Regions from separate parts of the Roseateles sp. genome, predicted to be linked through region 2. Evidence: riboswitches for the same ligand, from Rfam matches in the RefSeq annotation. Region 2 holds a riboswitch; the other holds the start of a gene.
The links. Region 2 has a riboswitch for glycine ahead of ACQY39_RS24280 (D-amino acid dehydrogenase). Riboswitches for the same ligand answer to the same signal wherever they lie in the genome.

Region 1: it holds a riboswitch for glycine, as region 2 does, so the genes downstream of both, gcvT (glycine cleavage system aminomethyltransferase GcvT) here and ACQY39_RS24280 (D-amino acid dehydrogenase) in region 2, are expected to answer to the same signal.

What each region holds. Positions count from the first base shown of each region.
Region 1 covers NZ_OZ253537.1:3,561,271-3,566,515, forward strand. The annotation lists gene gcvP (aminomethyl-transferring glycine dehydrogenase) at 1-473, opposite strand, end outside; gene gcvH (glycine cleavage system protein GcvH) at 649-1,026, opposite strand; gene gcvT (glycine cleavage system aminomethyltransferase GcvT) at 1,140-2,282, opposite strand; glycine riboswitch at 2,350-2,458, opposite strand; glycine riboswitch at 2,475-2,578, opposite strand; gene rfbF (glucose-1-phosphate cytidylyltransferase) at 2,751-3,536, shown strand; gene ACQY39_RS15395 (dTDP-4-dehydrorhamnose 3,5-epimerase family protein) at 3,533-4,093, shown strand; gene ACQY39_RS15400 (methyltransferase domain-containing protein) at 4,087-5,245, shown strand, end outside.
Region 2 covers NZ_OZ253537.1:5,646,001-5,651,245, forward strand. The annotation lists gene ACQY39_RS24265 (HD domain-containing phosphohydrolase) at 1-952, shown strand, start outside; gene ACQY39_RS24270 (CreA family protein) at 1,105-1,533, shown strand; gene ACQY39_RS24275 (M28 family metallopeptidase) at 1,541-2,962, opposite strand; glycine riboswitch at 3,102-3,194, shown strand; glycine riboswitch at 3,196-3,314, shown strand; gene ACQY39_RS24280 (D-amino acid dehydrogenase) at 3,483-4,790, shown strand; gene fusA (elongation factor G) at 4,963-5,245, shown strand, end outside.

The sequences.
Region 1 (5,245 bases), 2.1 Mb from region 2:
GCGGCGGTGGCTTCGTCCAGCATGGAGGCGTTGGCAATCGCCATGCCAGTCAGGTCGGTCACCATGGTCTGGAAGTTGACCAGGGCTTCCATGCGGCCTTGCGAGATTTCAGCCTGGTAGGGCGTGTAAGCGGTGTACCAGGCGGGGTTTTCAAGGATGTTGCGCAGGATGACGCCGGGGGTCAGCGTGCCGTAGTAGCCCTGGCCGATATAGCTCTTGAGCACCTTGTTCTTGCTGGCCATGGCCTTCAGTTCGGCCAAAGCTTGGGCTTCGCTCGCGGCGGCCGGCAGGTCCATGCCCACCGAGCGTTTGATGCTGGCCGGCACCACGGCTTCGATCAGGGCGCGGCGCGAGGCCGCGCCGATCACCGACAACATGCCGGCTTCATCAGCGGCATCGGGGCCGATGTGGCGAGCGTGGAATTCGGTGGCGTTCTCAAGCACCGACAGGGGCTGCAGGGCGGACATCAACATGGCAAATCCTTGGGGCCCGGCGCCGCTTGTGGCGGCCTCAGGCCGATATCAGTGAAATGCAAGCACAGAGACATAGAGACACGGAGCAAATTGGGGCCTTGGCCAGCCCTGAGTGTTCTCTGTGTCTCTGTGCTTGCGTTTGTGCTTCGACCCGCATGACGCGGGCGAAGATGCATCAGCTGTTCTTGACCAGCTCGTCGTAGGCGGTGCTGTCCATCAGGCCGTCCAGCTCGGCGGCGTCGCTGAGCTTGACCTTGAAGAACCAGCCGGTCTTCAGCGGGTCGCTGTTGGCGAGCGAGGGGTCGTCGCGCAGGGTTTCGTTGACTTCGGTCACTTCGCCGGACACCGGCATGTAGACGTCAGCGGCCGCCTTGACCGACTCGACCACGCCGGCCACTTCCTTGGCGGCGAAGCTGCTGCCCACGGCCGGCAGGTCCACGAACACCACATCGCCCAGGGCGTCCTGTGCATGCACGGTGATGCCCACGGTGACGATGCCGTCGGCTTCGATCTGGACCCACTCGTGGTCAGGCGTGTACTTGATTGTGCTCATGCGGTGCTCCGTTGCTTTCGGAAGGTGGGGGAAAGGAAATTGAAATGTAGGGTGCCCGGTCGTGGCCGGGCAAGCGCGATATGAGCCGAAGCGACTCTCAAGCGCTCAGCCGCTCAGCCGCGGTAATAGCCGTTGGGCGTGAACGGGGTGCTGGACACCGTCATCGGGGTGCGCTTGTCGCGGACGATGGCGAAGACTTCGGTGCCCAGGGCAGCGAATTCCTTGGCCAGATAGGCCAGGGCCACCGGCTTGCCCACCGTCGGGCCCAGGGTGCCGCTGGTGACCACGCCGATTTCCACGCCCTCGGCGTTGACCAGCTTGGCGCCTTCGCGCACCGGCATGCGCTCACTGCTGACCAGGCCGACGCGCTTGCGGGCAGCGCCGTTGGCGAGCTGTTCGTCCACCACGGCGGCGCCGGGGTAACCACCGGCACGGGCGCCACCGGCGCGACGCACCTTCTGGATGGCCCAGGTCAGCGAGGCTTCGACTGGGGTGGTGCTGGTGTCGATGTCATGGCCGTAGAGGCAGAGGCCCGCTTCCAGGCGCAGCGAATCGCGCGCGCCCAGACCGATGGGCTTGACTTCCGGTTGAGCCAGCAGCTTGCGGGCCAGCTCCACGGCCTGGTCTTGATGGACCGAGATTTCGAAGCCGTCTTCGCCGGTATAGCCCGAGCGGGTCAGGAAGGTGTCGATGCCGTCCAGATTGAAGAAGCCGCCGGTCATGAAGGTCAGCTTGGCCACGTCAGCGTTCAGGCGCGACAGGGCGGTCACGGCCTGCGGGCCTTGCAGAGCCAGCAGGGCTTGTTCGGGCAGAGGCAAGACCTGGCACCGATGTTCCGGATGAGCGCCGATCTTGGCCTGCATGTGGGCGATGTCCTGCACCTTGCAGCCGGCGTTCACCACCACAAAGAGATCGTCCGGGCGGCGGGCGATCATCAGGTCGTCCAGGATGCCGCCTTGTTCATTGGTGAACAGGGCATAGCGCTGCTTGAACAGGCCGAGGTCGATCACGTCGACCGGCACGATGGTTTCCAGCGCGGCAGCGGCGCCGTCACCGATCAGGCGGACCTGGCCCATGTGCGAAACGTCGAATAGGCCAGCCGCGGCACGCGTGTGCTTGTGCTCGGCCATCACGCCGGCCGGGTACTGCACTGGCATGTCATAGCCGCCGAAGGGCACCATCTTGGCGCCGAGTTCGATGTGCAGAGCGTGCAGCGGGGTCTTGAGCAGGGGGGCGGAGGTGTCAGCAGCGGACATGGCGGGCAACTTTCGAGGGCAGACATCTGGCCCACACCCTCGAGACCGGCTCAAGGAGTGGGGTGGGTATGCCCTCGCTGTCCGCTTTACCTGAGAGATTGGCCGCCGGCGTATTGCCAACAGCTTGCCCCTTCGGTGGACGGGCTCGAAACCCGTCTCTCTCCAGTGAGGACGCCCGACGTTTTGTGAACGGGCGTTTTATCAGTCCTTTTGCCTGAGCGTTCGCAGCGTGGGATCACCAGTGCCACTGCGCCTTCGGCGGCTTCCGCGAGGAAGCTCTCTCCTGACCGGCGGGATTGTAGCGGCGCTTTTTGGGGCTTCGGCCGAAGTTTTTTGGCCGCCGCTGTGGCAAAGACGGCGGCTCTCTGCGGTGCGACTCCGGCTTTTGGGCGTGGCAGCCAGGCTTTATGCTGAATCGTTCACAAGTGCAATGGATGGGAGCGTGTCAGCCATGGAGGGTCCCCTGCGATGAAGGCCGTGATTCTTGCCGGAGGCCTGGGCACGCGCCTGGCCGAGGAAACCTCGGTGCGCCCCAAACCCATGGTCGAGATTGGCGGCCGGCCGGTGCTGTGGCATTTGATGAAGCTGTATTCGCAGCACGGCATCAATGACTTCATCATTTGCCTGGGCTACAAGGGCTATGTGATCAAGGAGTACTTCGCCAACTACTTCCTGCACATGTCCGACGTCACCTTCGACCTGGCCGAGAACCGCATGGAGATCCGCGACCGGCATTGCGAGCCCTGGCGCGTGACCCTGGTTGACACCGGCGAGCACACCCAGACCGGCGGCCGCCTGAAACGCGTGCAGCATTATTTGAGCGACGGCGCCGACCAAGGGCCGTTCTGCTTCACCTATGGCGATGGTCTGGCCGATGTTGACCTGACGGCGCTGATCGAGTTCCACAAGGCACAAGGTCGTCAGGCGACCGTGACCGCGGTGCAGCCGCCCGGGCGCTTCGGCGCGCTCGACATCGAGGGCCAGCGCATCAGCAAGTTTTCCGAGAAGCCGCTCGGTGACGGCAGCTGGGTCAGCGGCGGCTTCTTTGTGCTCGAGCGTTCGGTGCTCGAGCTGATCGACCGGGGCGATGCCACCGTTTGGGAAAGCGGTCCGATGGAGACACTGGCACGCCAGGGCCAGCTGTCCGCCTACACCCACCGGGGCTTCTGGCAACCGATGGACACCTTGCGCGACAAGACTCGGCTGGAGGAACTTTGGCAGGCCAATGCCGCGCCCTGGAAGGTCTGGCCTTGAAGTTTTCGCCGAGCCCGATTGACGGCCTGTGGGAGATCGAGACCCAGCCGCGCGGTGATGCCCGCGGCAGCCTGACGCGCTGGTTCTGCGAGCAGGAGTTCGCGGCCCTGGGCCGGCCGGGTCTGCTGTTCAAGCAAAGTAATCTCAGCCGTACGGCCCAGCGTGGCACGGTGCGCGGCCTGCATTTTCAGCATGCGCCGGCGCTGGAGGCCAAGCTGGTGCGCTGCATTGCCGGCCGCGTCTTTGATGTCGTGGTCGACCTGCGTGCGGACTCGCCAAGCTTTCTGCGCTGGCACGGTGTGGTGCTGGACGGTTCCCAGGAGCGGCAAGTCTTCATCCCCGAGGGCTGCGCCCATGGTTTCCAGACGCTCAGCGACGATGTGCAGATGCTCTACCAACACAGCGCCCCTTACAGCCCCGAGCACGAGGCCGGCCTGCGCCACGACGACCCGGCCCTTGCCATCACCTGGCCCCTGCCCATCACCGAGGTCTCGGCGCGTGACCGCCAACATGCGCTGATCGACCCGGCCCATTTCTCAGGAGTTCGCTTGTGCTGAGCTGTCGCCATTGCCAGTCCGCCCTGCATGAGGTCTTCATCGACCTGGGCAGCGCGCCGCCGTCCAATGCCTTTTTGCGTGCCGAGGACCTGAATCGGCCCGAGCTCTACTTTCCGCTCAAGGTCTTCACCTGCCAGGCCTGTGGCCTCGTGCAAGTGGATGAGTTGCAAGGGCATGAAGCCCTGTTCTCGAGCGACTACGTCTATTTCTCGTCCATTTCCAGCTCCTGGGTTGAACATGCGCGCCGCCATGTCGAGCGCAGCGTCGACCGCCTTGGCCTGGGGCCTGGATCTCTGGTGCTGGAGATCGCCTCCAACGACGGCTACCTGCTCCAGCATGTGCAGGCTCGCGGCATTCCCTGCCTGGGCATCGAACCCACCCACAGCACCGCCCAGGCCGCCAGAGCGCGCGGCATCGAAAGCATCGAGCAATTTTTCGGCCGCGAGTTCGCCCAGCGTCTGGCGCAAGAGCGCGGCCACGCCGACTGGATCGTCGGCAACAATGTGCTGGCCCATGTGCCCGACATCAACGATTTCGTCGCCGGGCTGAAGGCCGCGCTGGCCCCGGGTGGCTGCATCACGCTGGAGTTCCCGCATCTGCAGCAGCTGGTCGAGCAGGCGCAGTTCGACACCATCTACCACGAGCATTTTTCCTACCTCGGCTTTGCCACCGTGCGGCGCATCCTGGCGGCCCAGGGCCTGGCGGTCTGGGACGTCGAGCAACTGCCCAGCCATGGTGGTTCGCTGCGCGTCTGGGCCGGCCATGCCGAGAGCAGCCCTTCGGAACTGCCCAGCGTCGCGGCGCTGCTGGCCCAAGAGCTGGCGGCTGGCATGGAAGAGCCGGCTTTCTACCGCAGCTTGCAGGCGCGGGCCGATGCCATCAAACACCAGTTGCTGCGCTTTTTGCTGGAGCAGAAAGCTGCCGGCAAGACCGTGCTGGCTTACGGCGCGGCTGCCAAGGGCTGCACCTTGCTGAACTACGCCGGCCTGCGGCCCGATCTGCTGGCGGCGGTGGCCGATGCCTCGCCGCACAAGCAGGGGCGCTTCCTGCCCGGCTCGCGCATTCCTGTCGTCCGCCCCGAGGAACTGCTGGCCGCGCGGCCGGATTTCGTCTTGTTGCTGCCCTGGAATCTGCGCACTGAGCTGGAGGTCC
Region 2 (5,245 bases):
CGAACTGTTCTATCCGATGGCAGCCCGTAACAACCCACCCGAACACCTGATGGGCCCGCTGGAAACCCAAAGCATGATGTTCAGCCCGCTGCTGATCGGAGACCGACTGCTCGGGGTCATGGCGGTGCAGGCGGTCGACAGCCATGCCTACGGCGAACGCGAGCAGTCCATCTTTCGCACCCTGGCCGCTTATGCCGCCATCGCCCTGGACAACGCCGGCGCCTATGCCGCGGCCGAGACCGCGCGCCAGCAGGCGAACGCCGCGCTGGAGGCCCTGAACGAAGCCCGCGCCAAGCTGGCCGACCGCGCCGAGTGGCTGGCGGAGGAAGTGCGCAAGGCCACCAACCAGATCGTCCAGCGCGAGCGCGAAACCGTGATCCGCCTGTCCAAGGCAGCCGAGTACCGCGACCCCGAAACCGGCGCCCACATCCTGCGTATGGCGCATTACTCCGAGCTGATCGCGCGCGCCCTGGGCCTGCCCGTGGCCGATCAAGAGCTGCTGCTGGAAGCCGCGCCCATGCACGACATCGGCAAGGTCGGCATCACCGACAGCATCTTGCTCAAGCCCGGCCGCCTGACGCCGGAAGAGTTCGAGGTGATGAAGCTGCACGCCAGCTATGGCTACGAGATCCTCAAAGACAGCTCCTCCCTGGTGCTGCAGGCTGGCGCCGCCATCGCCCTGGGCCACCACGAGAAGTACGACGGCACGGGCTACCCGCAGGGCCTCAAAGGCGAGGCCATCCCCATCTTCAGTCGCATCGTTGCTGTGGCTGATGTCTTCGATGCCCTGACCTCCGAGCGCCCCTACAAAAAAGCCTGGACGCTGGAGGCCGCTGCGGCACACATCCAGGCCCATGCCGGCAGCCACTTCGACCCCGATTGCGTGCGTGTCTTCTTTGAGCGCTGGGACGAGGTGCTGGACATCCGCCAGCGCTTCCAGGACGAAGACTGAGCCCTCAACTGCGGGGCCTGCTAACCTGTCGGCTCCACCCAGGAGATGCCATGTTGCCCCGCTTGAACTCGCGCCCAGCATTCGATCGACCCACCCCTCGCGCGACCCGGCGGATCGCGTGGCCACTGCGCCTGGCCCTCAGCCTCGGTCTGATGGGCGGCGCCCATGCCGAGCCCGTCGGCGAGGTCGACACCGCCTTCAAGCTGATCGGGCCCGACCACAAGGTGGTCGTCGACGCGCACGAGGACCCCAAGGTCGCGGGCGTCACCTGCTATGTGTCACGCGCCAAAACCGGCGGCATCAAGGGCGGCCTGGGCTTGGCCGAGGACAAGGCCGAGGCCTCGATCGCCTGCCGCCAGACCGGGCCGATCAGCTTCGCCAAGCCCCTGGCGCGGCAGGAGGAGGTGTTCAACGAGCGCATTTCTCTGGTGTTCAAAAAGCTGCGCATCGTCCGCATGGTCGACAGCCGCCGCAACACCCTGGTCTACCTGACCTATTCCGACCGTCTGATCGACGGCTCGCCGCAGAACAGCGTGACCGCCGTGCCAGTGGACCGGGCCACGCCGATTCCGCTGAAGTAAGAACCGGTCAGCGCCGCAGCGGCAAGGGAAACGCCGCCAGGCTGGCATGGCCGTCTTTCGACAGGGCCTGCACGCCGAACACCACATTGTCTTTGGACAGGTTCTTGAGCGTGTGGCGGGCGACCCGGCCCAGGTCCTGATGATGCTGCCAAACGGCCGAGTCGGTATGGCGCCAGACGATGCGGTAGCCGGCCACCTCGGATTCGGGCGCCAGGGTCCAGCTGAGGGTGCTGTCGTTGCTGAGCTCGGTGGCGTCCAGGCGCACGTTCTGCGGCGCGGCGGGCGCCAGCGCCAGCGTCGCCAGGCCGGCGGCATTGATGCGGGCGACATTGGCCACGTAGGCGAAATCGACGAACTCGGGCAGGTCGCCGTAGCGCACGCCGTTCTCCTCGCGCAGGTTCTGGTGCTGGTGCGCAAAGTTCTCGAAGGGCTCGGAGAAGCGCACCGCGGCATAGCCGCGTTCGAGGAAGGGCAGGTGGTCGCCGCCGCGCAGATAGCGGTCACGGCGCTGGATCAAGTTGACGGTGAAGCCAGGCAGGTAGCGCTCGCCGGCGGCTTTCAGATGGCGGCCCAGCTGGTGGGTGGGCAGGTCTTCGCTGCCCCCGGCCAGCACCAGCTGCTGCAGCGCTTCACGCGCGGCCTCGTTGGCGCGCGCCTCGGCATCGGGCGTGGGCGTGTTGGCGCGGGCGGCCACCAGCATGCGCAGCAGCGGGTCCAGGCCGTCGGCAAACAGGCGCAGCTGGCGCTCGTCCACCTGGCCGGCATCGCCGCGCGGGCTGCCGATGATGTCGTTGGTGATCATGGCCTCGATGGGCAAGCCCTGGCGCCGCGCCTCGCGCGCCCAGTGGGTGGCGCCCAGCAGACCCTGCTCTTCACCCGGCACGGCCATGAAGACCAGGGTCGCTGGAAAGCGGTGGCCGGCCATGGCGCAGGCCAGCTCCATCACCGCGGCCACGCCCGAGGCGTCGTCGTTGGCACCGGGCGAGGCGCCCTCGGCATCCATCACATCGCCGTTGCGCGAGTCGTAGTGGCCGCTGACCACCAGCAGGCGCTGGGCCGCCGCCGGCGCGGTGCCGGGCAAGGTGGCCACCACATTGACCAAGGTGGCCGGGCGCGGCATGCGGTTGCCGGCGGGCTCGACAAAGCTGTCCAGGCTCACCTGCAGGCGGCCGCCGCTGCGTCGCGCGCACTGCTCCAGCTCGGCCTGGATCCAGCGCCGCGCGGCGCCGATGCCGCGCTGCTCCGATTCGGTCTCGGACAAGGTGTGGCGGGTGCCGAAATCGACGAGGCGACGGATGCGCTGCTCGATGCGCGGCGCCGAGATCTCGGCCAGGATCTGCTGGACCCGCGGGTCCAGCGGCGCCGGTTGAGCGACCGCACCCATCATCATCACGCCGCCCAGGGCCGCTCCCAAGATCCAAGCACGCATGCACATCAACCAGTCATCCTGGCCCCAAAAACGAAGGCCCTGATTCTGCGAGCTTTGCGCCAGCGCCGCTCGGCAAGCGCGACAAAGCCCCCCCGGCATTTGCCCCTAGAGCCAGGGCCACATCGGCCACCTACACTGCGCACCGGATTCAGGAGAGTGCAGGCCCACCCGGGCCCTGCCGCCGAAGGCGCAAGCTCCCATACTCGCTCAGGCCCCGTACTGGATCCGTCAACAAGCCGAATGCTGGAGAGAGCGGCCCGCGCAGACGATGTGCGAGCCGCCACCGAAGGAGCAAGGCCATGCCCCCGGGGCGCGGCTGAATCTCTCAGGTAACAGGGACAGCGGGAGCGGCGCGCGTCTAGCGCACGCTCTGCCATTGCCCGATCTGTGCTCTGCCCGGCTCGCGCCCCACCCTGGGGTGCCTCACCTGCCTGGAACGAAACACAGCCCGCGCTGGGCCTGAGCGCACGCCTGCGCGTCTCACTCAACGGTCTGTTTGTCTTGTTTCAGGAGTGCACACATGCACGCAATCGTCCTGGGCGCCGGAGTCACCGGCGTCACCACCGCCTGGTATCTGCGCCAATCGGGTTTTGAAGTCACCGTGATCGACCGCCAGCCCGCGGCCGGCCTGGAAACCAGCTATGCCAACGGCGGCCAGATTTCCGTCTCGCATGCCGAGCCCTGGGCCAACCCAGGCGCGCCGCTCAAGGTCTTGAAATGGCTGATGAAGGAGGACGCGCCCCTGCTCTTCCGCCTGCGCGCTGACCCGGCCCAGTGGCGCTGGGGTCTGCAGTTCCTGCGCGAATGCACACCGGGCCGCACCGCCCATAACATCCGCAACATCGTCAACCTCGGCCTCTACAGCCGCGAGCAGCTGCAGCGCCTGCGCGCCGCCACCGGCATCGCCTACGACCAGCGCCAGCAAGGCATCCTGCACTTCTACACCAGCGAGCAGGAGTACGCCGCTGCGCAGGAGCCGGCCCGCATCATGCGCGAGCAAGGCTGCGAACTGGACATGAAAACGCCCGAGGAATGCGTGGCCATCGAGCCGGCGCTGGCGCAATGCCGCGCGCAGATCGTCGGCGGCAGCATGACGCCCAGCGACGAGTCGGGTGACGCCCATCGCTTCACCCAGGCACTGGCCGCCCTGGCCGCGCAGGCCGGGGTGAAGTTCCGCTACCAGACCCGGGTGCTGGGCTTCGAGCGCGAGGGCCAGGATCTGGCGCGGGTGATCGTGGCCGATGCGAACGGCGAAATCGAGCGCCTGGGCGCCGACCGCTTTGTGCTCTGCCTCGGCTCCTTCAGCCGCGGCCTGGCGCGCGAGCTGGGCGTGTCGCTCAACATCTACCCGGCCAAGGGCTACTCGATGACGCTGCCGGTGATCTCGCCCGCACACAGCTACCAGGTCTCGCTGACCGACGACGAGTACAAGCTGGTGTTCTCGCGCCTGGGCGATCGCCTGCGCGTGGCCGGCACGGCCGAGCTCAATGGCTACGACAGCACGCTCAATCTGCGCCGCTGCGAGGCCTTGCTGCGGCGCACGCGCGAGCTGTTCCCGCAGATGGTGTCGCCCGAAGGCCAGCCCAGCGGCGCCCAGTACTGGACCGGCCTGCGCCCCGCCACGCCCTCCAACCTGCCCTACATCGGCGCCAGCCGCGTTGGCCGCCTCTTCCTCAACACCGGCCACGGCACCTTGGGCTGGACGCACAGCTGCGGCTCGGCCGCGGCCCTGGCGGACCTGATCTGCGGCCGCCGGCCCGAGCTGGACTACGCCTTCTGCGGGCCTGAGGTCGATTCCTGGGCCGGCCGGGCGCAAGCCGCCACTTGAGCGAACCGGCCCAGGCCCGCCGGCGCGGGCCTTGTAAGCCGGCCGGCCTTCCTCTACCCTGAGGCCAGAGCCGAGCGGACACTTCCGCAGCGTCAGAGCCCGGCACAGCGCACGCATCCATCACCGCGCCCCCCCACAAACGCCGGGGCGCCGGAGAGTCAAGGAGACTGCCATGAGCCAGAGCCCGAACGGCGACGCCAGCCGCGCCCCATCCTCCACCGGCGCGCCCCTGTCGCCTGCGGTCGCTACCTTGCGCAGCCTGGCCCTGGTCGGCCCCGCGGCGGCGGGCAAGACCAGCTTGCTGGAGGCCTTGCTGCTGCAGGCCGGCGCCATCGCCCAAGCCGGCACGGTGGAGCGCGGCAACACCGTCAGCGATTTCGATCCGCTGGAGCGCCGCCTCCAACATTCCCTGCACAGCAGCGTGGTGCACCTGGAGCATGGCGGCGTGCGCATCC